DNA from 3 places in the Streptomyces winkii genome. Region 1 is predicted to be linked to each of the others. Evidence: riboswitches for the same ligand, from Rfam matches in the RefSeq annotation. Region 1 holds a riboswitch; each other region holds the start of a gene.
The links. A riboswitch is a leader RNA that binds a small molecule or an ion and turns the genes downstream of it on or off. The one in region 1 is predicted to bind cyclic di-AMP.
Positions count from the first base shown of each region.

Region 2: linked by a shared signal. The riboswitch ahead of QQM67_RS01665 (C40 family peptidase) and the one ahead of QQM67_RS21560 (M23 family metallopeptidase) in region 1 are both predicted to bind cyclic di-AMP.
Region 3: linked by a shared signal. The riboswitch ahead of QQM67_RS05110 (transglycosylase family protein) and the one ahead of QQM67_RS21560 (M23 family metallopeptidase) in region 1 are both predicted to bind cyclic di-AMP.

Region 1 is NZ_JASTTH010000007.1:19,553-29,252, reverse strand. Features, by position in the region: gene QQM67_RS21575 (PP2C family protein-serine/threonine phosphatase) at 1-369, opposite strand, end outside; gene QQM67_RS21570 (Rieske (2Fe-2S) protein) at 597-1,523, opposite strand; gene QQM67_RS21565 (PP2C family protein-serine/threonine phosphatase) at 1,678-2,910, shown strand; cyclic di-AMP (ydaO/yuaA leader) riboswitch at 3,228-3,391, shown strand; gene QQM67_RS21560 (M23 family metallopeptidase) at 3,706-4,698, shown strand; gene QQM67_RS21555 (aldo/keto reductase) at 5,172-6,185, shown strand; gene QQM67_RS21550 (PPOX class F420-dependent oxidoreductase) at 6,204-6,626, opposite strand; gene QQM67_RS21545 (PIG-L deacetylase family protein) at 6,820-7,605, shown strand; gene QQM67_RS21540 (YrhB domain-containing protein) at 7,619-7,915, opposite strand; gene QQM67_RS21535 (SseB family protein) at 7,951-8,415, opposite strand; gene QQM67_RS21530 (PrsW family intramembrane metalloprotease) at 8,669-9,700, opposite strand, start outside.
Region 2 is NZ_JASTTH010000001.1:346,183-355,882, forward strand. Features, by position in the region: gene QQM67_RS01650 (hypothetical protein) at 156-1,538, opposite strand; gene QQM67_RS01655 (cytochrome P450 family protein) at 1,850-3,055, shown strand; gene QQM67_RS01660 (hypothetical protein) at 3,129-3,482, shown strand; gene QQM67_RS01665 (C40 family peptidase) at 3,621-4,718, opposite strand; cyclic di-AMP (ydaO/yuaA leader) riboswitch at 4,726-4,901, opposite strand; gene pcrA (DNA helicase PcrA) at 5,106-7,730, shown strand; gene QQM67_RS01675 (M23 family metallopeptidase) at 7,815-9,587, opposite strand.
Region 3 is NZ_JASTTH010000002.1:162,785-172,484, reverse strand. Features, by position in the region: gene QQM67_RS05130 (lyase family protein) at 1-975, shown strand, start outside; gene QQM67_RS05125 (alpha/beta fold hydrolase) at 1,069-1,911, shown strand; gene QQM67_RS05120 (oxidoreductase) at 2,066-2,983, shown strand; gene QQM67_RS05115 (response regulator transcription factor) at 3,247-4,173, shown strand; cyclic di-AMP (ydaO/yuaA leader) riboswitch at 4,411-4,589, shown strand; gene QQM67_RS05110 (transglycosylase family protein) at 4,736-5,677, shown strand; gene QQM67_RS05105 (thiamine pyrophosphate-dependent enzyme) at 5,926-7,551, opposite strand; gene QQM67_RS05100 (MFS transporter) at 7,729-9,201, opposite strand; gene QQM67_RS05095 (IclR family transcriptional regulator) at 9,321-9,700, shown strand, end outside.

The DNA.
Region 1 (9,700 bases):
GAGCTGGAGCGTCGTACGTTCCAGGATCATGGCCAGCAGCATGGAGAAGCCCGTGACCAGTACGAGCGTGACGATCGGGCCCGTGACGTTGTCGGGATAGACGTCCTCCAGGGCCAGATGCAGACCCGTGAGCAGGCCGATGGAGAGCACGCCCACGGCGAGCGTCGCGAGGGGCCGCGTCAGCAGAGCCGCGAGCACGACGGCGGCGGTCAGGAACGAGGCGAACGAATAGCGCGTCGGGGTGGCCAGCTCCAGCACGAGGGCCAGCACGACGAGTGCCGGCGGCAGCGCTTTGACCCAACGGGGCAGCCATTCCGTGCGCGGGGTCCTGTCCAGGCCGGTGATGAGCGCGCGCTCCGGGCGGCGCATGCTCCACAGGCTGTCCCGGATCCGCCTCGGTGCCCGCCCGCCGTGGAACATGTGGTCCGGGAGGCCTCCCAGGCTTCGCACGGCCCCCGGGATCTTCTTGCTGCCCGTGCCTCCCGTGTCCACGTCCGTCCGTTCCCTTCCACGGGGCGCGCCGGCTGCCGCTGCTGCTCCGGCCTCTCCTCAGTCTCGGGCACGGGCGCCGATCCGGCTCGGCGTCCCGTGCGGACTCACGCCAGGCGGGCCTCCACCTTCCCGTCCACGTGCCGCGTCTCGAAGACGGGCTGCGGCGAGGTCGCCGGACCGCCCACGTTCCACCCGTCCGAGAGCCGGAAGACGCTGCCGTGCCAGGGGCAGCGCACACACCCGTCGACGATCTCCCCCTGTGACAGCGGCCCGGCCATGTGGCTGCACCGGTCCGCCAGTACGTGTACGGCGCCGCCGCCCTCCCGCACGACGACCACCGGCATCTCCCCCACGGTCCGCCGGACCGCCTTGCCGACGGGGAAGTCCGCCGGTGCTCCCAGCTCGTGCCAGCCCGGCTCCGTACGTACGGAGATGTCCTCGGCGTGGTTGACGGCCGCGGCCTGCCGGTACGCGAGGTGCCCGCCGAGGGCGCCGCCGACGCCGACCGCCGCGAGCCCCGCGTACCCGAGCGCGCGCCCGCGCAGGGAACGGCCGCGCAGCCGGGCGCCCAGCGACGACGCGTACAGCGCGATGGCGGTCGAGTTGGCGAGCGCGTGGATGAGACCGACGCGCATCTGCGGCTTCCGCAGCTCCGCCCAGTCGATCCATCCGGTGAAGGCGGCGGGCACCGCGGCGCCGAGCCCGGTGGTGATCAGCAGCGCGGGCGCGTAGTGCCGCCGCTTGCCCGGGATCAGATCCAGCACGGCCGCGGAGAGCCATGTGCCGATCGGGATCTGGACGAGCAGCGGATGCACGGGGTGGCCGAGCCAGTGCCCGTGCAGGACGTCGCGGTCCTCGTCGCTGAGGGGAAGCGCGTGGACGGCCCGCTGGATTCCCTGAAGCGGCGGATCGAGGCGGTGGTCGTGCTCGGTCTTCTCGATGGCGGCGAGCACCCGTCCCTGCCGCTCGGGGTGGGGCAGTACGGCGCGGAGGGCGCCGGCGCAGGCAAGCAGCTTCTGTGAATAGGACATACCGCCCGGTTCCCGTCAGAACGCCGGGCAAACGGCGCCGCACGGCGGCCGGTGCGGCGCGTACGGCTCGTACTGCCCGTACTGACGCCGTCGGTGCCGGTCCGCCGCGGCCGCTTGAGTTGCCCGGTCCGATGCCGCCCCTCACCGTGGAACAGTGGAGGAGCCCCGCGGTGACAGGTCGGTCCGGCGGAAGCCGCGGAAGACGCCGGGCAGGGAACGGCGGACTCCGCGGACGCGGCCGGGCGGGGAATGGCCGCGGACACCGCGGGCGGCGGGCCGGAGCACACCGCTGCGCCGGATCATCAGCGCGCCCGGGGCGGCACGCCTCTTCGCGCTGCCCGTGCCCGCCGTGCTGATCACGGTCGGAGTCCTGCTGAGTGTGACCACCGATCAGGGGCTGCCGGGCTCTCCGTTCTTCACGGTCGCCCCACTTGTGGCGGCACCCTTCGCCTCGACCCTCGTGACCGCTCTGACGGGCTGCGTCTCCGCGGCCGCGCTCGCCCTGGTCCTGCTGTTGGTGACCACTCCCCGCGAACAGGACGACCTCACCACGGTGGTCACCGTCGCCGCCGTCGGGCTCCTCGCCGTCGGCATCAACCTCCTGCTGCGCCGCACGGGTGCGGCCCTCGCCTCCGTACGGACCATCGCCGAGAGCACTCAGCTCGCGGTGCTGCCCGCACCGCCCTCCCGGATCGGCGACCTGCGGATCGCGGCACGCTACGAAGCGGCGCAGAGCGACGCCCGCATCGGCGGCGATCTGTACGCCGTGCACGAGACGCCGCGGGGAGTGCGCCTGATCGTCGGGGACGTACGGGGTAAGGGAATGGAGGCCGTACGGGCTGTGGCGGTCGCCGTCGGAACCTTCCGGGAGGCCGCCGACCAGGAGGCCACCCTCGAAGCGGTCGCCCGGCGCCTCGACCACGCGCTGCTGAGGGAGCGGCAGCGCCGGACCGGAGCGGACGCCTACGAGGACTTCACCACCGCGGTGATCGCGGAGATCCCCGCGGGGAACTCCAGCTCTCTGCGGCTCCTCAACCGCGGGCATCCGCCGCCGCTGCTCCTCGCCGGCGGACGCAACGAATTCCTCGAACCGGCGGAGCCCGCGCTGCCGCTCGGCATGTCCGAACTGGGCCAATGGCCCGACCACGTCGACGAGATCACGTTCCCGCACGGCATGCAGATCTTCTTCTACACGGACGGGCTGTCCGAGGCGCGGAACAAGGCGGGCGCCTTCTTCGAGCCCGGCACGAGGCTCGCCGGCCGCGTCTTCCGCGACCCCGACGCGCTGCTCGACGCCGTGCTCGCGGACGTCGCCGCGTACGTCGGCGGCGAGGCCACGGACGACCTGGCGCTGGTGGCGGTGCAGCGCGGCGACGGAGCGGAGTGACGGCCTTTCGGGCAGCGGACGCCGAGCCGCCGCTCCGCCGGCCCGGTCACACCCGCGCCCAACTGACGCTCCTTCACGTACGGTTCACCGGTCACGCACAGCGATCCCACGCGCGGTGCAGAGTGACGGCACGCCCCAATTGACCCCACCTGTCCGGGAAGATGCAGCTCACGTGGCTACAAATCTCGCCGGAACCGCTTGGAATCACGGCCACGGCTCTATTAACGTTCCATAACGCAGCGCGGTCGTCACTGCCGTCACGAGAGACGGCTCCGTGCGCCGTCGCCGAATCCTGAACGTGCACCACCCCGAGCCACAACTCGATACCGCTGCACCAAAGGAACCGGGGAACCACCCCCTGCCGCTCGACGCGGCGGGGATGGGGTGAATCGGCAAGTTCCGCCCACGGGCGGGCAGTTCGTAGGAGACCTTCCTGCTCCGAACCCGTCAGCTAACCCGGTAGGCGAAAGGGAAGGAAAGGAGAACGCCCCCGTGGCGTCCAACAGGCATGCCCCCGAGGGCACGTACGACCCGTACCTCGAAGACGAAGAGTCCGGCAGATACGGCGACTACGGCTCCTACGGCGACGACGGCGCACACCATCGGTTCGACCGCTTCGGACCGGCGTACCAGCAGTCCGGCGAGTACGACACGTACGCCTCGCAGCTGACCGAGACGTACGACGCGTACGAGACGGACGGCGGTTCGCACGGCACGTACGGCTACGGCTCCGACGGCTACGGCTACGGCTCCGACGGGGCATACGCCACGCAGGAGTTCGCGCCCGAGTTCGGCATGTACGAGTTCGGTGCGGGTGAAGTGCCGCCCGTTCCGGACGCCTTCGGCACCGCTCCCGGCGGCCCCGCCCCCTTCGAGGAGTGGAACCCGACCGAGGACGACGTGCGCCCCGTGCGCGGGCGGCACAAGCTGGCCAAGCAGCGTGGCGGCAGCATGGCCCGCAGCGGCGCCGTACTCGGTGTCGGCATGATCGCGGCGGTGGGCGCGGGCGGCATGGCCACCGCGCAGGAGAAGCCGTCGACGTCCATCTCGATGCAGGACGTCGCGAATGCGGCGGGCAAGGCCAAGGACCTGCCGGGCGTCAAGCTTCTCTCCGGCGGCTCCGAGGACACCGTCGCAGGTCAGCCCCTCACCCAGGCCGCTCTCACCGAGAGCGACACCAAGGCGGGGCGTACGGACGCCGGCGAGGCGCTCCGCTCCCGCATCCTCGATCAGGCTCAGCAGCAGCAGTCGCAGGCGGAGAACTCCGCGAAGGACGCCGCCATCGCGAAGGCCGCGGACGCGGCGCAGGCGAAGGCCGACAAGGCACAGAAGAAGGCACTCGCCGAGCAGCGCCAGAAGGCGGAGGACGCACGCCTGGCCAAGCTCGCCAAGAGCTTCAAGCTCCCCGTCTCGGGCTACCAACTCACCTCCACCTTCGGCGAGTCCGGCAGCCTGTGGTCCAACGGCCACACCGGCCAGGACTTCGCCGCCTCCTCCGGGACGCCCATCAGGGCCATCCACTCCGGGACCATCAAGGAGGCGGGCTGGGCCGGCTCGTTCGGCTACCGCACGATCCTGAAGCTGGACGACGGCACCGAACTCTGGTTCTGCCACCAGTCGTCGATGAACGTCTCCGCGGGCCAGAAAGTCCGTACGGGCGAGCTCATCGGCCGCGTCGGCTCCACCGGGAACGTCACGGGTGCCCATCTGCACCTGGAGGTCCACCCGGGCGGAGGCGCCGCCATCGACCCCCTGGCGTGGCTGCGGGGCAAGGGCCTCACGCCCTGACGCCCTGGCCGCGGACGGGCCGCGGCGTCCGGCACCGGACCCGGCCCGGCCCCTGGCGCACGCACACGGTCACCGCTACCGTCACCTCTCCGACACCGCTGCGGAGGCACGGCGCACGACGCATGGTGCCGCCGTCACACGCACCCGTACGAGGACTCGTACACGCGGCGGCTTCTCCCCTCCCGCGGGCGTGACGCCGTATCTCAACATCTCCACATGCACGACTGGCCGACGTGATGACTTGTCGCGCCGCCGCCGCCTCGCACCGTCGAGGTGCGCTGGACCACGCACGACTCGCCCATGCCCCTCGGCGTACACAAAGGAGGGGACGAGGCGGCGGCGGACGGGGGCCTGTCATCTTCGGGCACGGCCCCACCCCCATGCTCCGGCGGTCCTGGTGGACCACCCCCCGACACCAGGACCGTCGGTCTTATCTCTCCGGCCGGGCGCGGCGACGCGCTACCGTCGGGTGCATGTCTGAGCCCAACTCCCCTGACGCCACTGCCCCGGCGAGCGCCGGGCTCGCCTCGCGCCGCCCCCTCGGCCGCCTCTCCGTCTCGCCGCTGTGCCTGGGCGGGAACGTCTTCGGCTGGACGGCCGGCGAGGCCGCCTCCTTCGACGTCCTCGACGCCTACACCGCCGCGGGCGGCAACTTCGTGGACACCGCCGACTCCTACTCCGGCAGGCGCCACGGCGTCCCCGGCGGCATGGAGTCCGAGACCGTCATCGGCAACTGGACGGCGGCGCGCGGCAATCGGGACGACGTGGTCATCGCCACGAAGGTGGGGGCGAGCGCCGAACGCAAGGGTCTCTCGGCCGCCAACATCAAGGCCGCCGCCGACGATTCGCTGCGCCGACTGCGCACCGACCGCATCGACCTCTACTACACGCACTTCGACGACGAGTCCGTCGAGGTGTCCGAGATCATCACGGCGCTGGACGACCTCGTACGGGCCGGAAAGGTGCGCGAGATCGGCGCGTCCAACATCTCACCGGAGCGCCTCGACGCGTCGCTCGCCTTCAGCGCCGAGGCCGGCGCGGCCGCCTACAGCGCGCTCCAGCCGCACTACAACCTCGTCTCGCGCGACACCTACGAGGGTCCGCTCGCGGAGGCCGCCGAGCGGCACGGGCTCGCGGTGATGCCGTACTTCGCGCTGGCGATGGGCTTCCTCACGGGCAAGTACCGGCCGGGCGCCGGACATTCGGACGGCACGGACGGCACGGACGGCAGCCCGCGCGCCGAGCGGGCGTCCAAGTTCCTGGAGACGGAGCGCGGCCCCCGCGTACTGGCCGCCCTCGACCAGATCTCCGAGGCCCACGGCACCGCCCCCGCGACGATCGCCCTCGCCTGGCTCCTGACCCGCCCCACGGTCACCGCCCCGATCGCGAGCGCCCGCTCCCTCGACCAGCTGAAGCCGCAACTGGCGCTCGCGGACGTCCAGTTGACCCCGGAGGAGGCGAAGCTGCTGACGGAGGCCTCGGCGTAGCCCGCGGTCACGCCCGGATCAGCGCTGCGGCTGCCCGTACGCGTGCTGCACGCGGAGCCGCACGACGAGACGCCGGTCGGCGACCATCGCCGCCCGGTACTCGTCCCAGTCGGGATGCTCACCCTGGATCGCACGGAAGACCTCGATCAGCTCCTCGACGGTCTCGTCCTGAGGGTCGGCGGCCACGGGCGTCAACTCGGCGTCGCCCTCGGCCACGGTCCAGGCCCAGCCGTCGTCGCTGCGCACGTGGAAGCTCGCACGCGGATCGCGGAGCAGGTTGCGCGTCTTGGCGCGGTCGGCCGTGACGGAGACCCGGATGAGCCGACGGGCCGAGTCGTACGTGTAGTTGACGTTCGACAACTGCGGCCGCCCGTCCCGCTTCAGGGTCACCAGCACACCCAGCCTGTGCCCGGCGAGCAACGCGAGCAGTTCTTCATCCACGAGCCTCGGCCTGCCTCTCGGTCGTCTGGGTCTGCCTTGAGCCGATCGTAAGACCTCGTGTACGGACTCACGGGCTTTGCGAGCGGGCGTCGGTCCCGCTGGTCAGATCGAGAGGTCCCCGTATCGCTCGACCACGGTTCGGAATCGTGAGTGCCGGAACAGTCCCACTCGCGTGATCTCCCAGGAGAGGCAGATGCGAATGCCGACCCTCGTAGCCTTCCACGCCCACCCCGACGACGAAGTCCTGCTCACCGGCGGTACGTTGGCGCGGGCCGCCGCCGAGGGGCATCGGGTGGTGGTCGTCGTGGCCACGGACGGGCTCATGGGGGAGGTGCCCGAGGGCGGAGAGCCGCCGCGGATGCGGGAGTTGAGGACCAGTGCCGCCGTGCTCGGAGTCGGGCGGGTCGTGCATCTGGGGTACGCGGACAGCGGGCACGGGGCGGTGCTCTACCCCGATCCGCCCGACCGGACCCGGTTCGTACGGGCGGAGACCGAGGAGGCCGCGCGGAGGTTGGCGGAGGTGCTGCGCGAGGAGGGCGCCGATGTGCTGCTCAGCTACGACGCCAACGGCGGGTACGGGCACCGGGACCATGTGAAGGTCCACCACGTCGGGAAGCGCGCCGCGGAACTGGCGGGCACCGCACGGGTGTTGGAGGCGACCATGCCCCGCGAGGGGTTCGGCCGGCTGATGAGGACGGCGCGGTGGCTGAGCAGTTCGGTGCGGTTCGACGACGAGGCGCTGAGCCGGAGCTTCCGTCCCCGCGCGGAGATCACGCACGTCATGGACGTACGGCGGTACGCGCGCCAGAAGCAGGCCGCCCTCGCCGCGCACCGCAGCGAAGTCGCCAAGGGAGCGGGACGGATCGCGCCCGCGGCGAGGACGCTGGTCCGGCTGCCGGTGCCGCTGTTCGGGCTGCTGCTCGGGCGGGAGTGGTTCGCCGAGGCGGGCCGGGGGCGCGGAGCGCGTACGGGCTCGTAGCCCGGCCGGGGCCTCAAGGCCGGCCGTGCGGCACCTCGTTGGAGATCTGCTCGATGAACTCGGCGACCGGCTGGTGCGTCGGCGGGAAGTACGGTTCGCTGCCGTCCTTGGGGACGATCAGCACGCGCGTGAACGGCGCCTTCGTGACGTCCCCGGTCTCCAGATGCTCCCGGGAGTCGAAGCGCACGGCCCAGGCGGGCTCGTACTCCGTCGACAGCTGCGGCTGCATGACGAGCGTGAGTTCGCCGAGGTAGCCGATGCGTTCCAGATGTTCGCGGGCCCAGCGGTGGGCCTCGTCGTGCGTGAGCATCGTGCGCCTTCCAAGTGCCGGGTTCTGCATGGTGCTTATCTGCGGCTGTTCCCGCCGGTCGCGTACGCGTCGAGCGTGGCCTTGTCCGGGACGATGCCGGCCACGGGCGGCAGCACCTTGGCGCGGGCGCTGCCGGCGTCCAGGGCGACGCCGCAGGGCTGTCCGGCGGCGGGTATCACCGAGTCGAGGAGGCGCCAGCCCAGCACCTTGCGGTACACCCACACCTGCTTGCCCTCTTCCACGGAGGTGGCGGGCTGCCGGAGGCCCGCGTCCCCGGCGCCCCTCTTCACGAAGCGCGTCAGGGTCTTCTCGTCCGAGAAGGCCAGAATCCAGCGGATTCCGCCCAGTTCGGCCGACCAGATGCCGCCCTCGTCGTCGAGCGGTACGAGCACGGCGCGGTGCCGGAAGTCGTCGAGGAACGCGGTGAACTCCGGTACCGCGGCGGCTGCTTGCTCACGGACCTGCTGTTCGGCAGCGACCAACTCGGTCAGTTGCACCACTGCCCCCAACCCTCTGCCGCCACACCCGTCTCAACTGGGGGCATGCTGGCAGCGATACGAGGTCCCCGCAAGTATGTGCTAGTCGATACGCGGTCCACACGGAGTGAGCGAGCTTGGGCGGCTTTACCTCGGGTCCGGCGAACTGCGCAGGCTGGCCGGGCCGTTGACGCCGTCGACCCGTAGCGCATCGACCCGTAACGCATCGACCGGTGACTCATCGACCCGTAACTCATTGACCTGTAACCCACTGCCGTCACCGGGCCGGGGAGTGCCGCGGCCCGTATGCGGCGGGAGGCGGCCCGCCCCAGCCGGGCGGGCGCGGCGGCCGGTAGCGGTTGAGGTTGACGGCAGCCGAGGCCGTCGGCGGGCCGGCGACGCCGTGCCGGTGCCAGAGGTGGTGCAGCAGCTCCTGCTCGCGGGCGTGGAAGTCGGGCGCGGGCGAGCCGTGGTGCGCGCGGGCTCGCAGCATCGCGAGGGACGTCGCGAAGTGCTGGTATTCGGCGACGGTACGGGCGCCGGTCGGCCCGTGTGTGCGGCGCGCGAGCGAACGCGCCATCGCACGCGCCCTCATGGAGGCCAGCCCCCATGGCTCGGGTGCCTCGAACCAGCCGGCCGCCGCGTACGCGGGAAGCGTGTCGCGGACGGTACGCAGCTCCAGCCGCCGCGACCAGATCGCCAGCCACGTCAGCGCGGCGAAGACCGGAATCATGAAGAGGGCGTAGACGAACAGGAATGTGAAGTCGGGCAGCGACGCTGAGCCGTTCCAGATCGCGTGCAGCAGCGACGCCGTGAGCAGCCCGAGGATCGGGATGAGGGTGCGCAGCGTGCGTCCCAGGCTGGGCACCGCGGCGACGATGCCGAACGCGATGCCGGTCAGTGCGGTGAAGAGCGGATGCGCGAACGGGGCCACGACGATGCGGATGAAGAAGGTCATGGCGGTCACCGACTCGTGCAGGGCCTCGGTGCCCAGCACTTGGTCCTCGCCGAAGGCGGTGCCGAGGTAGAGCACGTTCTCGGTGAAGGCGAAGCCGGTGGCGGTGATGCCCGCGAGGGCGATGCCGGATATGACGCCGTTGAAGTCGCGGCGGCGGAAGAGGAAGAGCAGGAGGACGGCGGCGCCCTTGGCGGTCTCCTCGACGATCGGGGCGATGACGGTGGAACCCAGCACGTCCGCCCGGGGCTGCGCCTCGGCGTCGCCGAACGACGTGATGAGCCAGCTGGTCGCCAGGCTGTTGGTGAGGAGCGCGACGAGCGTGGCGGCGAACGCGCCCCACGCGAAGGCGAA
Region 2 (9,700 bases), on a different contig from region 1:
CACCATCCGCGGATGAACACTCTGCTGGTGAGGGCGCATTCGCGACAGAAGGGGATCAATCGGTTCCGGACATCCGCATCCGGACCGCCCGGGGTCCCGGCTCGTCGCCCGACTCCGCGCCGTCGCCCCGCTCCGTCGCGTCAGTCGGCGACGCGTCAGTCGGCGACGTCGATCGGGTAGCGGTTGGTCTCGACTCCCGCGGCGGTGACCACTTGGACCTCGACCCGGCCCGGCTCGACCTCCACCGGCACCGGCACGGTGAGCGTCGCGTCCGCGGGGTTGGAGAAGCCGCCGCCGACGGGGATCAGCGGGACCGGCACATGCACCGCGCCGACCCTGACCACCATCCGGGACAGCCGCTCCGGTTCGCCCGCGCCCGGCGGCACGAAGCCCGCGCCGCGGATCTCGATGTCGTCACCGGTACGGATCGGCGCGTGCAGGTCGCCGATCTCGCGGGCCCGTACGACCGAGAGCACCACGGGACGGCCGCCCTCCGCGTACTTGCCGGTGAGATACGTCGCCGCGGAGACGATCACCAGCAGAGCCAGGCCCCATGGCAGGTCGGGCAGTTGGTCGGGCTGGCGTGCGAGACGGACGGCGGCGAAGACCACGGCGACGCCGCTGACCAGGACGTACTGCACGTCGCAGAACGAGCCGCGCCCCGAGTCGTCGGTGAGCAGGTCGGAGGCGCGGGGACGGTCGGCGCGCACCTTCTGGAGGCGCTGGTGCTGCACGCGCACCGCGACGGTGCGGCGTACGAAGACGGCCACGGCACAGCTCAGGGCGAGGACGGTCAACAGCCCCGCGCCACGGGAGAGTTCAAGCCCCTCGATCAGAGCCTGACGCTCGGACGGACCGGAGCGGCCCGCGAGTTCGAGCGCGAGGACGAGGATGTCGTACACCGCGAGGAGCACCCAGGACGCCGCCACCGTGCGCGACGTGGAGAGCCTGTTGTCCTCGCCGATGAGCGGGGCCAGTGCTCCGCCGCGCGCCCTGTGCAGATGCGCGGCCAGCGAGACCGCGCCCGCCGCGAGCACGGCGGCGATCAGTGAAGCGGTGCGCCCGGCCGTCCATCCCACCACCAGTGCGGTGAGCAACTGCGCGACGAGCAGCGCCCCGACGGCGGCCCAGACGCCGATGACGGTGTGCCGCCACACGGAGCCCAGCCGCACCGCGCCCTCTTCGCGCGCCCGGTCGGCGACCGTACGGGCGGCACGCGTCAACTCGTCGGAGACCCACTGGCGCGAGGCGCCGGGCGAGTGGGCGAGGGCGGCGGGAAGGCCCTTCCCGGCGGCGAGTTCGTCGCGGCGGCGGCGGAAGTCCGCCAGGGCCTTCCGGTGTCCCTCCCGGGCGCCGTGCGGGCAGTCGCCGCAGGTGCAGGAGGTGGAGTGGGCACGCGGCGAGCCGCCTGACGAGGTTCCCGAAGCGGTCCCTGATGCGCTGCCCGAAGAGGCGCCCGAGGAGACGGACTTCTGGAGCGGGACGGCCTCGTCGCCTTCGCCGCCACCGCCGCTCGTTCCGTCCCGTGCCGTGTCCACGGCCACTGTGCAACCCCGCCTCTCAACACGTGCGTGAAAGGCGCATTGTGCCTTACGGGCAGAGGGACGACGGCGGCAGGGCGCCGTTCGTCACCCGGCCGTGTGAGACGGGGCTTCGCCGGTCGACGCGGCGCCTCCCGGCAGGACGACGGCAGGGGGCACCGCCCGGGCTGGAGGCCCGAGGGGGCCCGTCCGGGCGTTGCGAGGATGCGCTCAATTGTCCGAAATCGAGGTTCTTCCAGGGCAGCTGCGGCGGCTAGCGTGCCGGGGGACCCGGAGCAGCACCGACTCGACCACCCTTGGGGGAACACATGGCGGCGGACGGCATCGCCGAACTGTCCCAGCTCAGCCCCGACTTCGTCCGCGATCCCTACCCCGTCTACGCCGCACTGCGAGCCGAGGCCCCCGTGCACCACGTGCGCGCCCCCGGCGGCGAGGAGTTCTGGCTCGTCGTCGGTCACGAGGCGTGCCGCGCCGCTTTCACCGACCCGCGGCTGAGCCGCGACTGGCTGGGACACGGCGGCTTCGACCGGATCGACAACACCGCGGAAGCCCAGCCCGCGATGGCGCACATGCTGATGGCGGAGCCGCCCGACCACACGCGGCTGCGGCGGCTGGTGGCCGGGGAGTTCACGCCGCGCCGCATCGCGCGGCTGGAGCCCCGCATCCAGGAGATCACCGACGATCTGCTCGACGCGATGCTCACCGGGGACGAGCGGCGCGCCGACCTGATCGCCTCCCTCGCCTTCCCGCTGCCGATGACCGTCATCTGCGAACTGCTCGGCGTCCCGGAGCTGGACCGCGAGGCCTTCCGCGGCTGGTCCAACGAGATGGTCGCCCGCACCAGCCCCGAGGCGGAGCAGCGCGCGTACGAGGAGATGCCCGCGTATCTCGCGGGGCTCATCGAGTCCAAGCGAGCCGATCCGGGCGAGGACGTGCTCAGCAAGATGATCCACGCCGTCGACGACGGCGGCGACCGGCTCTCGCCCGACGAACTCATCGGCATGTCGGTGCTGTTGCTCATCGCCGGCCATGAGACGACCGTCAACCTCATCGGCAACGGCATGCGCGCGCTCTTCGACCACCCCGGCCAACTCGCCGAGCTGCGCTCGGACTTGAGCCTGATCGACGGAGCCGTGGAGGAGATGCTCCGCTACGACGGCCCCGTCGAGACGTGCACGGAGCGTCTCGCGGTCGAGGACGTGGAGATGGGCGGCGTGACCGTGCCGGCGGGCTCGACCGTGCTGATCGCCATGGCCGACGCGGACCGCGACCCGGAGCGTTTCAAGGAACCGGACCGCTTCGACATCCGGCGCGACGCCCGCGGCCACATCGCCTTCGGGCACGGGCTGCACTACTGCCTCGGGGCCCCGCTGGCCCGGCTGGAGGGGCGGGTCGCGATCCGTTCACTGCTGGAGCGCTGCCCCGGCATCACGGCGGACGCGGACGAGTCGGCGCTCCAGTGGGTGCCCGGGATGCTGATGCGTGGAGTGAAGCAGCTGCCGGTGCGCTGGTGAGCCGGCCCGCGCCCGGCCCCCAGGGGGAGGCCGCGTCCGGCCGGAGACGGGACGGGCCATAGGCTCCCGAGCCATGGACGTACTCATACACGTTTTCGTCGGCCTCCACATCATCGGCATCGCGGCCCTGCTGGGCGGCTTCTTCTTCCAGATGAAGGCGATGCGTGCGGACGAGGCCCGCTTCGTGCCCGGCATGCTGCACGGCGCGTTCACCATGCTGCTGACCGGAATGGTCCTCGTCGGGCTCGACGAGGCCAACGGCGATCCCGTGAACAACGTCAAGATCGGCGTCAAGCTCGCGCTGCTCGTGGTGATTCTCGGGCTGGTGTACGTGAAGAGGGACGAGGACAAAGTGCCCTCGTCCCTCTTCGGCACGGTCGGCGCCCTGACGGTGGCGAACATCTTCATCGCCGTGCTGTGGACCTGACGTCCGTCCTGTGAGCCTTGCCGCGCTGTGAAAGCGGCGCCCTCCCCGCGGCGTTGACGGGCCCGCCGGCGAACTCGCCATGACGGCCCGCGGCTCGCCCCTGCCCGCGGGTGTGCGGACCGGGGTCGCCTCCGGGCGTCAGCCGGGGCGCACCGCCGAGTGGAAGGGCATGTAGCTGACGTCCTCGTAGGTCACGTCCGCACCCGGCTTCGGCGCGTGGATCATCTGCCCGCCGCCGACGTAGATGCCGACGTGGCTGATGTCGTCGTAGAAGAAGACCAGATCGCCCGCCTTCATGTCGGACTTGGCGACCTTCGTGCCGACCTTCACCTGGTCCCACGTCGTACGGGGCAGAGAGATGCCGGCGGCCTTCCACGCGCCCTGGGTGAGTCCCGAGCAGTCGAAGGAGCTCGGGCCCGTGGCGCCCCACACGTACGGCTTGCCCAACTGCGCCTTCGCGTAGGCGAGAACCTTCTCGACCTGTGACGAGTGCGAACCGCCGCCCGTCTGGGAGCCGTCGCCCTTCTCGGCCTCGCGGCGGGCCTCCTCGGCGCGCTCGGCCGCCTTGCGCGCCGCTTCCTGCTTCTTCTTCTCGATCGCCGCCAGACGGGCCTTCTCCTCCGCCGTCAGCTTCGACAGCAGCTTCCGCGCCTCGGCGAGCTTGTCCTGCACTTCCTGCTTGTTCTTCTTCAGCGCCTTCTGGGACGCGCTGAGCGACGCCAGCTCCTCGGTGGCGTGTTCGCGCTTGCTCTGGGCCGCCTTCCGCTGCTTCTCGAAGTCGGTGACCGCCTCCTTCTGACGGCCGGTCATCCGGTCGAGCATGTGCGTCTGCTGGAAGAACTGCTGAGGGTCCTCGGTGAGCAGGAGGGTCGCGGTCTGCGACATGCCGCCCGTGCGGTACTGCGCGGTCGCGTAGTTGCCGAGGGTGCGGCGGGCGTCGTTGAGTTTCGCTGTGCGCTCGGCCGCCTCGTCGAGGGATCTGTCGGCCTTCTTGCGCTGTGCGTCCGTCTTCTCTTTGGCCTCGTTGTACTTCTGCGTGGAGGTCTCGGCCTGCTGGTACAGCTTGTCGACCTTCTTCTTGACCTCCGAGATCGACGGCTTGTCGTCCGGGGCGGCCTGGGCGCTCTGCGAGAGCAGGGAGACGGAGGCGAGCGCGGCCGTGGTGACGCCGAGCACCCCCCGCTTCGTCGAGGCGGACTTCAGTATCCGGGTGCGCGGCTTGCGGTGGGACGCCAAGACCCGCAACTCCTTCCGTGAACCGCCTACCGGGTTAGCTGACGGGTTCGGGCTCTCGGAAGGCGGCCCTACGGGTCGTGCACGGTGCTTCCGTGGTGCGACTTCCCGATTCACCCCGGGTGCCTGCGCCGGTTGTCGGCGCACGCGGTGGGTCCCCGGCTCCGTCGGCAGCGTCTGTCGTACGACCGTCGGATGCCCGTCGGATTCGGCGGAGGCGGCCCGTGCCGACGCTTTCGCCGGACATTGGTGCGGACCGCCTGGCACGGCACCGTAGCGAGATGTGGGGCGTCTGTGAAGGCCGTTAGGTGATACGTCCGATATCTGTTCGTTATCCCGTGCGGGAGGTGGCGGCGCGGTGTCGGCGCGGCAATCTAGACTTCTCCGACGATGAGCAGCCTCTTCGACGACAGCTTCCTGGCGGACCTCGCACCCGTGCGCGCGGAGGGCAGCGCCACTCCCGGGCAGGACGGGCAGGAGGGGCCAAGTGGCCCCGAGGGGGCGGCCGGAGAGCCCCCCATCCAGGCCGGAGGCCCAGCGGGCGGCCCTGCGGGGGCCGGTCCGGGCGGCACGGGCTCGTATCACAGGGGCGGTTCGCCGCGGGTCGTCGTCGACGCGGACGCGCTGCTGGCGGAGATGAACGAGGCGCAGCGCGCGGCCGTCGAGCACACCGGCTCGCCGCTGCTGATCGTCGCGGGCGCCGGCTCCGGCAAGACCCGGGTCCTCACGCACCGGATCGCCTACCTCCTGGCGGCACGACATGTGCATCCCGGGCAGATTCTCGCCATCACCTTCACGAACAAGGCGGCGGGCGAGATGAAGGAGCGGGTGGAGGAACTCATCGGGCCCCGCGCCCAGTCGATGTGGGTGTCCACCTTCCACAGCGCGTGCGTACGCATCCTGCGCCGCGAGAGCAAGAAGCTCGGCTTCACCTCGTCCTTCTCGATCTACGACGCGGCGGACTCGAAGCGTCTGATGGCGCTGGTCTGCCGGGATCTCGACCTCGATCCGAAGCGGTATCCGCCCAAGGCGTTCAGCGCCAAGATCTCCAACCTCAAGAACGAACTGATCGACGAGGAGGACTTCGCGGGGCAGGCGTCGGGGGCGTATGAGAAAACTCTCGCCGAGGCGTACACGATGTACCAGGCGCGGCTGCGCGAGGCCAACGCCCTCGACTTCGACGACATCATCATGACGACCGTCCATCTGCTCCAGGCGTTCCCCGACGTCGCTGACCACTACCGGCGCCGCTTCCGCCACGTGCTCGTCGACGAGTACCAGGACACCAACCACGCCCAGTACATGCTGGTGCGGGAGCTGGTCGGCACCGGCGAGGCCCCGAGTGAGGGCGGCGGTGAGGTCGCGGGTGAGGGAGCCGCTGAGAGTGCCGTCCAGGGCGAGGGCACCGGCGGGGGTGAGGAAGGCGAGCGGCCGCGCCCGGCGCCGAAGCGCGCCGAGCTGTGTGTCGTAGGCGACGCGGACCAGTCGATCTACGCCTTCCGCGGCGCCACCATCCGCAACATCCTCCAATTCGAGGAGGACTATCCAGACGCCACGACGATCCTCCTCGAACAGAACTACCGCTCCACGCAGACGATCCTCAGCGCCGCCAACGCCGTCATCGAGCGGAACGAGAACCGCCGCCCGAAGAACCTGTGGACGGAGTCGGGCGCCGGCGCCCGCATCACCGGCTACGTCTCGGACACCGAGCACGACGAGGCGCAGTTCGTCGCGGACGAGATCGACCGGCTCACCGACGAGGGCGAGGCGCGCGCCGGCGACGTCGCCGTCTTCTACCGCACCAATGCGCAGTCACGTGTCTTCGAAGAGGTCTTCATCCGCGTCGGGCTGCCGTACAAGGTCGTCGGCGGCGTCCGCTTCTACGAGCGCCGTGAGGTGCGCGACGTACTGGCCTATCTGCGGGTGCTGGCCAACCCGGAGGACGCGGTGCCGCTGCGCCGCATCCTGAACGTGCCCAAGCGCGGCATCGGTGACCGGGCCGAGGCGATGATCGAGGCGCTCGCGCTCCGCGAGAAGATCACGTTTCCGCAGGCGCTCGCGCGCGTGGACGAGGCGTACGGGATGGCCGCCCGCTCGGCCAACGCGGTGCGGCGTTTCAACGTACTGATGGAGGAGCTGCGCACGGTCGTCGAGTCGGGCGCCGGACCCGCGACGGTGCTGGAGGCCGTGCTCGAACAGACCGGCTATCTCGCCGAGTTGCAGTCGTCGACCGATCCGCAGGACGAGACGCGCATCGAGAACCTCCAGGAACTGGCCGCCGTGGCCCTGGAGTTCGAGCAGGAGCGCGGCGAGGAGGAGCCGGGCACGCTCGCCGACTTCCTGGAGCAGGTGGCCCTCGTCGCGGACTCCGACCAGATCCCCGACGAAGAGGCGGGCGAGGAGACCGGCGTCATCACGCTCATGACCCTGCACACCGCCAAGGGCCTCGAGTTCCCGGTGGTCTTCCTCACCGGCATGGAGGACGGCGTCTTCCCGCATATGCGCGCCCTGGGGCAGACGAAGGAGCTGGAGGAGGAACGGCGGCTGGCGTACGTGGGCATCACGCGGGCCCGCAGGCGGCTCTATCTGACGCGGTCGGTGCTGCGGAGCGTGTGGGGGCAGCCGTCGTACAACCCGCCGTCCCGGTTCCTGGAGGAGATCCCGGACCACTACGTGGACTGGAAGCGCACCGGAGCGGCAGCGGGAGGCGGTGCGAGCGGCGGCGGGGGCATCGGCTCCGGCATCGGCGCCGGGCTCGGTGCGGCAGCGTCCCTGGCGGGCGGTGCGGGCGCGGGGCAGCGTCGAGGCGGGCCGAGCGGCTTCGCGACGCGGCGTACGTCGGACCGTCCTGTCGTCTCGCTGTCGATCGGTGACCGTGTCACGCACGACAGCTTCGGTCTCGGCACGGTCGTCGCCGTGAAGGGCAGCGGTGACAACTCGGAGGCGACGATCGACTTCGGCGGCGAGAAGCCCAAGCGGCTGCTGCTGCGGTACGCGCCGGTGGAGAAGCTGTAGCGCGGGGTTCGCGGTTCGCTCGCGGGTGCCGGTGGGCACGGCTCGCACGCGCGCCCGTGCGAACCGCCGCCCGGGGAGCGTGAGTTACTCGGGGTCGAGGCCCTTGCCGCGCAGCCACGGAAGCGGGTCGATGGCGTCGCCGCCGCCCGGATGCACCTCGAAGTGCAGGTGCGGGCCCGTGGAGTTGCCCGAGGTGCCGGAGTAGCCGATGGTGTCTCCGGCCTTGACCTGACCGGAGCGGATCTTGGTGCTGCTGAGGTGGCAGTACCAGGTCTCGGTGCCGTCGGGCGCGGTCACGACGGCCATATTGCCGAAGGACACGTCGTACTTGGTGGTGACGGTGCCGTCCGTGGCGGCCATCACGGGAGTGCCCTCGCTGACGGGGAAGTCGATCCCCGTGTGGACGGACATCCAGTTGAGCCCTGCCTGCCCGTAAGTCGCGCTGAGGCCGTGCTCCTTGACGGGGAGTGCGAACTTCGGCCGCAGGGCCTCCTTGCGGGCGGCTTCCTTCGCCTTGCGTTTGCGCTCCGCCTCCTGGCGTGCCTGGAGGTCGAGGCGCTCCTGTGCACGGCTGGCGCGGTCCGCGAAGTCGTCGGCGTCGGCGGAGAGTCCGGCGAGCTGGGTGTCGAGCTTCTTGTTGGCGGGCTTGACGGGCACGTCGGCCGAGGCCTGCGTCGTCTGGTCGTCCTGCGGGGCGTTGCCCGCGACGGACGCCGCCGCCGCTGCGGCCACGCCCATCACGGCGACGGACGGCACGGCCACGGTGAGGAGCGCGGAACGCCTGGGCCTGGGGGACCGGCGGCGACCGGGGAGGTGCGCGACGGTCAGGTCCCGGTCGGGACCGGGGCGGGCGGCCGGGGTGTCGAGATCCCCGGGATGGTCGGGAACCTCGTACGACTCGAAGGCCTCGTAGGCGTCGTCGAGATGCCCGCCGGCCCCGCCGGGCTCGTCGAATCGTGCGGGGGAGTCCGCACCGTGGGCGTCGAGTCCGTCGTAGGCGTCGAACGCGGGAAGGGCCGCTGTGTGGTCGGCGTCGGCAGCGTGCGCGAACGCCTCGTCGTCGTACGAGGGTTGCTGCTGTGCATGGGTGCCGTAGCCGTCAGCGGCCCCGGGTTCGTAGCTGTCGTAGGACTCGTACGTCTCATGAGTCTCGAAGGGTCCATGGGACTCGTAGGAGTCTGCTGCGGCGCCGTCGTGGCCCTGGGCGGCGGACTGGTCGTAACCGTAGGCGTCCCAGCTGCCGGTGGCGTCGGAGAAGTCCCACTGCCCGCCCTGCTCCCACTGCCCCGCGTCCCACTGACCGCCGCTGTAGCCGAAGTCGGCCTGGCCGGCGTCGGGTTGGACGGGCACGTCGGCGGTCTGCGGGAAGCCGGCGCTCGCCCAGGTCGCGTTCGTGTCGTACGTCCCGGTGTCGTAGCCGCCGAAGCCGGAGCCCGTCTCGTACGAGTCGTATGTGCCGGTGTCGTACGACTCGGTGCTGTACGCACCGGTGTTGTACGTGCCCGTGTCGTACGCGCCCGTGCTGTACGCGCCGCTGTCGTACGTGCCTGTGTCGTACGCGGAGTGGCCGGAGTAGGCGTCGTAGGTGCCCGTGCCCGACGTCCAGCCGCCGCCGTCAGTGCCGCCGGTGCTCCCGTCGGGGATCGAGCCGAAGAGCGGATCCGCGTCGTAGGAGTAGCCGTGGGTGTCGTATCCGCCCGTGGAGTACCCGCCGTACGCGGCGGATTGGTCGTAGCCCTGCTGTGCGTAGATGCCGTGCGCCGCCTGCTCGTACTGTCCGGCGCCGGAAGCCGCGTACGAGAAGCCGGGAGAGGTGTCGGCCGGGAACAGAGTTCCCGACGGGTGACTGTCGTTCACCACCAACTTCTCTTTCGCCTCGACAGCAAGGGGCGGAGCAGTGCGGTGACTGTACCCGGCGGTACGTGAGGACGACAATCTTCCACAGGTTTCATGGCCCGCAGAAACGGGCA
Region 3 (9,700 bases), on a different contig from region 1:
TCCGACGGCGACGGTACGGGGACGGGACGGGGGCCGGGGCCGAGGACGGCGCCGCGGACGGGGCCCGGCAGCCACGGCCCGGAGGCCGAGTCCCCGGACGGTGCGGCACACGGCGTCCCCGCCACCGACCTGGGTCTGCGGCTGCTCGCCGCGTACGCCCGCGAACTCCCCCTCGCCGAACCCGCCCTGCCGTGGCACACCCTGCGCACGCCCGTGGCCGACCTCGGCTCGGCGTGCGCGTTCGCGTGCGGCGCGCTGGGCAAGTTCGCCGCGGACGTGCTGGTGCTCTCGCGGAGCGAGGTCGGCGAGGTGGGCGAGGGCGGAGGCGGCAGCTCGTCCGCGATGCCGCACAAGACCAATCCCGTACGGGCCACGCTCATCGCGGCGTCCGCGCGGCAGGCGCCCGCCCTCGCCGCGACGCTGCTGTCGTCGCTGGCCGCCGAGGACGAACGGCCCGCGGGGGCCTGGCACGCGGAGTGGCAGCCCGTGCGCGAACTCCTGCGGCTGACCGGCGGCGCGGCGCACGCGGCGGCCGAACTCGCCGAGGGGCTCCAGGTCTTCCCTTACCGCATGCACGAACACCTCGCCCTCACCGAGGGACTCATCGTCAGCGAACGCTTCACCGTCGCCCTCGGGCCGCTCCTCGGCCGGGCACGGGCGCGCAAGCTCCTCGACGCCGCCTCGCGGAAGGCCGTCGACGAGGGCATCACGCTGGACGAGGCCCTGGAGGAGGAAGAGCCGGCCCTGCGCGAGATGCTGTCCGGGGAACGGCTGCGGGACCTCACGGACCCCACGCACTACACGGGATCGGCGCCCGCCCTGACCGACCGCGCGCTGCGGCGCGGACCCGCGCGCGTGCACACCACTCCGGCGGGGAAGGCGCAGAGCACGGGGGCGGCGCCGTCGCAGGCACCCGGGGCGGCGCCCCGGCCCGTCACCGGGGAAGACACAGGCCACGACACCGGAGAGCGGTGACAGACCATCGGCATCGGAATCCCATCTCCCGCGTCGCCCGGAGACGACGAACGCGGCGCGCCTCGCAGCTCACGAAGTCCCGGAGAGATCACCGTGACCGCATCCGCCGCGGCCGGCATGGCCCCGCTCCCGTACCACCGGCTGGACGGTCCCGCGGACGGCAAGCCGATGATCCTGGGCCCGTCGCTGGGCACCTCCCTGGCGGTCTGGGAACCCCAGCTGCCCGCGCTGATCCGCACCCACCACGTGCTGCGCTGGGACCTGCCCGGTCACGGGGCCTCCCCCGCCGAGCCGATGGCGGGCTCCTCCAGCGAGCTGATCCCGACCGACGGCTCCGCGACCGTCGGCCACCTCGCCGAGCTCGTGCTCCGCGCCGCCGACGCGCAGGGCTGGGACGAGTTCGCCTACGCCGGGGTCTCGCTCGGCGGCGCCGTGGGCCTGCACCTCGCGGTGCACCACCCCGAGCGGCTCACCGCGCTCTCCCTGGTCTGCTCCTCGGCCCGCTTCGGCGAGCCCGCCGCCTGGCGTGAGCGGGCGGCGGCCGTACGGGCGCAGGGAACCGAGTGCATGATCGCGTCGCGTCCCGGGGTGTGGTTCGCGGCCGAATTCGAATGCACGCCGCACGGTACGGCCTTGATCGAGGACCTGCGCTGCACGGACGCGGCCGGGTACGCGGCGTGCTGCGACGCCCTCGCGGCGTTCGACCTGCGCGACCGGCTGGCCGAGGTGACGGTACCCACCCTCGCCGTCGCGGGGCGCCTCGATCCGGCCACTCCGCCCGCGCACGCCCGCGAGATCACCGACGGCATCCCCGGAGCCGCGCTGGTCGAGGTCGCGGGGGCGGCGCATCTGGCCAACGCCGAATTCCCGGACGCGGTGACCTCCGCGCTGCTCGTCCACCACGGCGGGCTGCCGGGACAGCAGGAAGGGTGGTGAAGCGGGGGGAGCCCGTGAGCCCGGGGGCGTCCGAGAGCCACGGGGAGCCTGAGCAGTCCGAGGGGCACGCGGGCCCTCCGGGGTGCGGTTTCCCGGCGCCAGTCCTCCGGCCGCTCTCTCGCGCGGTGCGCCGGGCCGCCATACGCTGAGTCGCATGAGCTGGACAGCGCGCAGCATTCCCGACCAGAGCGGTCGTACCGCGGTGGTGACGGGAGCCAACAGCGGCATCGGATATGTCACTGCGCGCGAACTGGCGCGCCGCGGGGCGAGCGTGGTGCTCGCGTGCCGCAGCGAGCAGCGCGGCGCGTCGGCCCTGGACCGGCTGCTCTCCCAAGTGCCCGAGGCCCGCGCCGAGTTGCGCATGCTGGACCTCGCGGATCTGTCGTCCGTAAGGGAGTTCGCCCGGACGCTGCCCCACGGGAGCATCGATCTGCTGATCAACAACGCGGGGCTGATGGCGGTGCCGTACGCGCGTACCGCCGACGGCTTCGAGATGCAGTTCGGCGTGAACCACCTCGGCCATTTCGCCCTGACGGGGCTGCTGTTGGAGCGGCTGCTGGCCGCGCCGGGTGCGCGCGTGGTGACCGTCGCCAGCATGGCGCACGTGATGTCCAACATCGACATGAGCGATCTCGGCAGCGCACGCCGCTACCGCCCCATGGCGGCGTACGGCGCGTCGAAGACCGCCGGCCTGCTCTTCGTCCGGGAGCTGGCGCACCGTGCCGACAGCAAGGGTCTCGATCTGACCGCCACGGCCGCACATCCCGGCTACGCCCGCACCGAGTTGCAGGCCAAGGGCCCGCGGCTGGCCGGGCAGCCGCGGCGTGAACGGCTCACGCGGCTGTTCACGGACGCGGTCGGCGCCTCGGCCGACCAGGGCGCGGCTCCCGTCCTGTACGCGGCGACGGCGCCGTATGTGCAGGGCGACTCCTTCTACGGGCCGCGCATCCTGGGGGTGCGGGGTGGTCCGGGGCCGGCGTGGCGGGCGCCGTGGGCGCGCAACGACATCGCGGCGGCGCAGCTGTGGGCGGCCTCGGAGCGGCTGACGGGGGTCACGTACCGGGGGCTGTGACCCGGTGCGGCCCCTGCGGACGGCGTGAGCCGGGCCGGGCCTTCCGTGCCGAATCCCACCTCAAGCCTCCGTTCAGAAGCCTCGGTTCAGAAGCCTCCGTTCCGGGCCCTTGGTGCACGGGCGCGGCGTCGGGCATGGTTTCCTGCGTCCGTCCACTCGTCCAGTACGCGCAGTACGTGCGGCCCGTCCAATCCGCCAGGTCCGTCCCGCGCGACCCGCCTGAACACCCGCAACAGCCCGCCCGGCCCGAAGAGGAGGCAGCCGTGATCCGTGTGCTCGTCGTCGACGACGACTTCATGGTGGCCCGGCTGCACAGCACCCTCGTCGAGCAGGTGCCCGGCTTCACGGTGGCGGGAGCCGTGCACAGCGGCACCGAGGCGCTGGCGGCCGTCCGCGAGCTGCGCCCGGACCTCGTGCTGCTCGACATGTACCTCCCCGACGTGCCCGGCCTGGAGGTCCTGCGGGAGCTGCGCGGAACCGCGGCCCCCGAGGAGGGCCCGGACGTGCTGGTCGTCACCGCCGCCCGCGACGCCGAGACCGTACGGGGGGCACAGCGCGGCGGAGCCGTGCAGTACATCATCAAGCCCTTCGAGGGGCAGTTGCTGAAGGAGCGGCTGAGCCGCTACGCGGAGCGCCGGGCGGCGCTGGCCGCCCTCCAGAAGCCCGAACAAGGCGATGTGGACCGGCTGTTCGCCGATACGGCGGACCCCGCGGGCGCTCCGGGCGACGCGGCACCGGCAGGCACGGCAGGCACGGCAGGCACGGCGGACTCCGCCGGCCACGCCGCCCAATTCGGCCCCGGCGGCGCCGACGCCTCCCGTACCGCCGCCCCCGGCGCACCCCACCCGCACCCGGCGGGGCCCGGCCCCGCCGGCCCGGCGCGGCTGCCCAAGGGCCTCACCGAGCAGACGGCCGCCCTGGTCCGCGCCACGCTGGAGGCGGAGACCGACCCCGGCGGCCTGTCGGCCTCCGAGTGCGCCGGGCGCAGCGGCCTGTCCCGGGTGAGCGCGCGCCGCTACCTGGAGCACTTCGTCTCTCTCGGGACCGCCCGCGTCACGCTCCGGTACGGCACCACGGGCCGCCCGGAGCGCCGCTACCACCGCGTCGACCTGCCCCGTCCCGAGGCGGAGGCGGAAAAGCGGCCTGACGACCGCGGTGAACACGTGATTCACACCACAGAAAATCCGTGACCCGCATCACACCGAATACGAGGCCTTCGATCCGTCCCGCTCAATTCCCTTGTACCGCAAGGAGAATGGAACAAGGCCGGTTAACCCGTACATGCCAATTCGGGTGATCTTCTCCTGCGGTGGCTTCTGCGCCTTTCTTGTGGTGACGAATTCCTTCTGATTAACGTGCAACCGCACCGCGTCTCCCGTGCGGTGGTCCGCAGACCGGGACGCCGAATCCTGCCGCCCGGTTCGCGGAAAGCTCACAATCCCAATCCGGCAGGAGCGGGGGACCCAAGGTAAGCGCCGCGCGTTCCGCATCCGAGAAGCGCACGGCTAGGGGTGAAGCCGCACACGAATGCCCCCTCGCATTCGCCACGGCCGGGCAACTCCAGCCCGAATCCGACAGCTCACCTCGCAGGCGCAGGAGAGGAACTGAACTATGTCCGGACGCGGTCGACACCGTCGTCAGCCCAATCGCCGTATCTCGCGCAGAGTTTCGCGCACCTCCCTCGCAATCACCGCGGGCGGCGCGGGAATCGCCCTTCCCTTCATCGGCACCGGCACCGCGCACGCCGCCTCCGTGGACACCTGGGACAAGGTCGCCCAGTGCGAGTCCACGGGCAACTGGTCCATAAACTCCGGCAACGGCTACTACGGCGGCCTCCAGTTCAGCCAGAGCACGTGGGCCGCGCACGGCGGTACGGAGTTCGCCCCGCGCGCCGACCAGGCCACCAAGGAAGAGCAGATCCGCGTCGCCGAGAAGGTGCTCGACAGCCAGGGCCCCCAGGCCTGGCCGTCCTGCGGCCCGAAGGCCGGACTGAGCCGGGACAGCGCCGCGCCGGACCTGTCGTCCGGCTCCGGCAAGAAGGCCAAGCACGCCAAGCCCGCCGCGGACGACTCGGCCAAGAAGGCCGAGAAGGAGTCGTCCAAGAAGTCCGAGAAGAAGAGCACCGAGAGGTACACCGTCGAGACCGGCGACACCCTCAGCGCGATCGCCCGCGACCACGACACCGAGGGCGGCTGGCGCAAGCTGTACGACGCCAACCGCAAGGTCGTCGGCTCGGACCCCGACCTGATCCACCCGGGCCAGAAGCTGTCGCTCTCCGGCGACGGCGGCGGCTCCGGCGGCGCCGAGGGCTCCAAGTCGCAGGGCGGCGAGGCACCCGGCGCGGGCACGGCGCAGCCGTCCGGCCAGAAGTACGGCAACAACCTCGACGGGTGGATCCGCGAGGCCCTGGACGTCATGAGGGCCAAGAACATCCCCGGCACTTATGAGGGCATCAGGCGGAACATCATGCGGGAGTCGGGCGGCAATCCGAACGCCGTCAACAACTGGGACATCAACGCCCAGAACGGCACACCGTCCAAGGGTCTGCTCCAGACGATCAAGCCCACATTCGACACCTACCACGTCGAGGGCACGTCCTTCAGCATGACCGACCCCGTCGCGAACATCGCGGCCGCGTGCAATTACGCGGCGGCCAGGTACGGTTCGATCGACAACGTCAACGGCCCGTACTGACAGGCCCGTCCGGCAGCCCTGACGCTGCCGGCGGACAACTCGATAAATGCGCGGTGCGGTTCGCCGGCACGAGGATTCGGCGGAACGAATCCCCGAATCAGTGAATGAGCGGATCACGCATTGCGGCACGGATGGCGGCCTGTTCACCGAGCAATTCGGTGGACGGCCGCCATCGGCTTTTCCCCCGCGGGAAACCTTCCACCGAAACCCACAACTGGAACTCGCAACTGGAACGCCGCAGTTGGACGTCACGGCTGGAACGTGTCGTCCGCCCGCACCGCCACTTCGAGAACCAGTGGCCGTGTGCTGTCGGGGAGTTCGGGCAGCAGCGCGTCCAATTCCGAGAGCAGTTCGGCATATCCGCCGACACTGCGCGCGGAACACCCCAGTGCCCTGGCCATTCCGGAGACGCTGACTTCCTCGAAGTCGGGCCACGGGGCGGTGTCTTCGTGTCTGTCCGCGAGCCGGTCCATGATCGCGTACCGGCCGTTGGCGAGGACGACGAAGACGACGCCCACCCGGTACCGCACAGCCGTCCAGAGCGCCTGTATCTGGTAGAGCGACGACCCGTCGCCGACGACGGCCACAACCGGCCGCCGCGGCGCACCCATCCGTACGCCGATCGCGGCCGGCAGCGCGAACCCGAGCGCGCCCATCGCGGCGCTGAGGAAGCCCATCGGACGCCGCGCCGGCACGAGCGCGTGCAGATCGGGACGGCTGGACGGGGTCTCCTCCACCAGCACCGTCTCCTCGGGCAGCCGCCGCGCGAGCTCCGCCAGCACATGCGCGGCCCGCAGCGGCTCGCCCTCCCCGGGCGGGTCCGGCGGTGCGGCGCGGCCCGCGCGCGCCTGCGCGGCCTGGGCTCCGGCCCGCTCGACGCCCACGTCGTCCTTGCGTACGGTCTCGGCCAGTGCCGTGCAGAACGCGGGCAGCGCGGCCACCACGGCGAGATCGGCCGGTGCCCGGTGCGCCTCCGCTGGGTCGTCCGTGACGAGCGCGAGCCGTGTGCCCGGGTGCACCAACGGCCCGTCCTCGTACGGGTATTGGCGGAAGACGGGAGCGCCGACGCTCAGCACCGCGTCATGCGGGCCGAGAGCCTCCCGAAGCCGCGTACGGTCCGCCGGCAGATGCCCGGCGAAGAGCGGATGGTCCTGCGGAAAGCCCGCCCGTGCGCCGAACGACTCCTGCCACACGGGACAGCCGCGCCGCTCCGCGAGGAGCGTCAGCGCCTCCCAAGTGACGAGGTGGTCCGCACCCGCCCCGACGACCAGCGCCGGCGCGGAGGCCCCGTCCAGCAGCCCGGCGACCTCCCGTACGGCCCCGGTGTCGGCGGCGCCCGGCAGGCGGAGCTCCGCGGGCGCGGGCAGCGGCAGCTCCTCGGCGGGCTGCGCCCAGTCGTCCATCGGGACGACGACCAGCACGGGACCGCGCAGCGTACGGGCGGCGTGCGCGGCCCTGGCGATCGCTCCGGGCACGTCCTGTGCACGCGGCGGCGTCTCCGTCCGTACGGGATAGTCGCCGGCCAGCTGCTCCAAGTGCCCTGCGAGAAACGGCTCCTGGACGAGGTGCCGCCGGTCCTGCTGCCCGACGATCACGACCAGCGGCGCGCGGTTGACCCGCGCCGTGGACAGCGCTCCCACCGCGTTCCCGAGGCCCGCGGTGGTGTGCAGCAGCGCGAGCGCGGGAGCCTCGCGCGCGAGGGCGTAGCCGATGGCCGCCCCGACGACGGAGCCCTCGTGCAGCGCGAGCACGAAGCGGATGTCGTCGGGGAGGCCGGCGAGGAAGGGCACCTCCGTCGAGCCCGGGTTGGCGAACACGGTGGTCAGGTCGTGCCGGCGCATCACGTCGAGCGCCGCCTCGCGGACGGTGGGCATGGATGGGGAACTCCTGTTGCCGTGTCGGGGCAGGACCGGCGGCTGCCGGTGCTCGGTACTTCCGTCTCGGAGTCGGTGCTGGTCAGGGTCCAAGGGCACTGGTCAGGGTCCAAGGGCGCGTGGGCGTGCGGCCCGTCCCGGGCTCAACCGGGCTGCGGCATCACCGACTTGGGGCCGTCACTGGGCCACCGCCTCCGTCGAGCGGTGGCGTACCTGCGACAGGACGAAGAAGCCCGCGACGACGATCGCCGTGTCCAGCCAGACCGCCGCCTCCCAGCCTCCCGTCTGGTCCCGCAGCACACCGCTGATCGCGGGAGAGAGCACCGCGCCCGTCTCCCCGATGAGGTTCTGCATGCCGAACGCCGAGCCCCGCAGCCGCTGCGGTGCGATCTCGGCGGTCAGGGCGTGCCCGACGGGCTGGAGCGCGTTGAAGAACAGGCTCGCGCAGAACAGCAGCAGACCCATGACCCACAGCGACGGACGGGCGGCGGCGCTGAGGTACCAGGCGAACGCGATGGTCAGTACGGCCTGCGCCCCGGTGAAGGTCAGCATCATCCTCTTGCGGCTCCAGCCGCGCCGCAGCCCGTGGTCCGAGAGCCAACCGCCCGCGGGGAAGCCCAGGATGCCCGCGCCCGCGTTGAACGCCGCGGTGAGAGCGGCGCTCATGAACGACGAGTGCGCCGCACCGGCGACGATGGAGACCGACCAGAAGCTGAAGAACCACAGGTTCCACAGGATGGCGATGTAGACGAGGTAGATCAGGAACAGATCGCGGTTCTTGATGACCGGGCCCACTTCCGTGCCCTTGCGTACGAGCGCGAAGATCACCAGGCCGACGGCGAGGGCGACTTCGAGCAGGGCGACCCACAGCTCGGACAGGCCGACGCCCGTGCCCAGCCAGTACACGCCCATGATCAGTGCCAGCGAGACGGCCGAGTAGGCGCCCAGGTGGAGCGTCGCACGGCTCAGCCCGGAGAGCGTGAGGTGACTGCGGAACCAGAAGGCGATGACGACGCCCACCACGACGGTCCCGGCTCCCAGCACCCAGAAGACCATCCGCCAGGCCTCGACGTGCGAGAGGAACAGCTTCCCGAATTCGACGAGTTCGGGCGTGAAGACGATCGCGATGGTGATGCCGAGCGCGAGCCCCGTGATGACCACGCCCATGCCGAGGCTGCGCTGCCGCGCGGGCGTGGTGGCGGTGATCAGGCTGCGGTCGTTGGAGTAGAAGGCGCCCTCGCCGAGACCGGTCACGACGCGTATGACGATGAACGCGACCAGCCCGCCGATGACGCCCGTGAGGATGGTCGCGACGCCCGCCCAGAGCAGGCTGACGACGATGAGGGTGCGGTGCCCGTAGCGGTCGCCGAGGTAGCCGCCGGGGAACTGGGTGAGCATGTAGCCGGCGAAGAAGAGCCCGCCGACGAGGCCGCCGAGCGCGTGCGGATTCTCCGCGTCGGCGAGGAAGCCCACGCCGTTGTCGATCATCCAGGTCACGACGGGGCCGGTGACGGCCCGGTCGGCCGCGCTCACCGTCCAGCCCAGGAGCAGCAGCACCCACAGGGTGTGCCAGGAGCGCCAGCCGCCTCCTTCCTCGGGGGCGTCCGTACGTGGCTCGACTGAAGAGGGGTCTCCCGGTACAGCCTTCATGGGTTCTCCATCAGCGGTTGATGCGGTGCCGGACGCCTGGCCGCGGCCGGGCTGCGGGCCGCCGGTCAACGTAGACGCGAGGAGTGGTAGGCGGAACTGGTTGCGATACGTTTTCTGCTATGCCGAAAAAACCGCGTGCGGAACCGGAAAGACAGGGCCGGCAGGAGAGACAAGGCGACGTCTACGCCGCCAGTTCCGTCGACAACGCGCTGCGCGCCCTGGTCTATCTCCGCGGACATCAGCACGCCCGCGTCACCGACATCAGCGACCACCTGGGCGTGGCCCGCTCCACCGCGCACCGGCTGCTGACGACGCTGCGCGGCCACGGATTCGTCGAGCAGGAGCCCGGCGGCCGCCGTTACCGCCTCGGCCCCGTGCTGCTGGGCCTCACCCGCGGAGCGGTCGACGAGCCGACGCTGGTGCAGGTCGCCCACGGCCATCTCGCCCGGCTGCGGGACGAGGCGGGCGAGACGACCAACCTCCTCGTCCTGGACGGGGC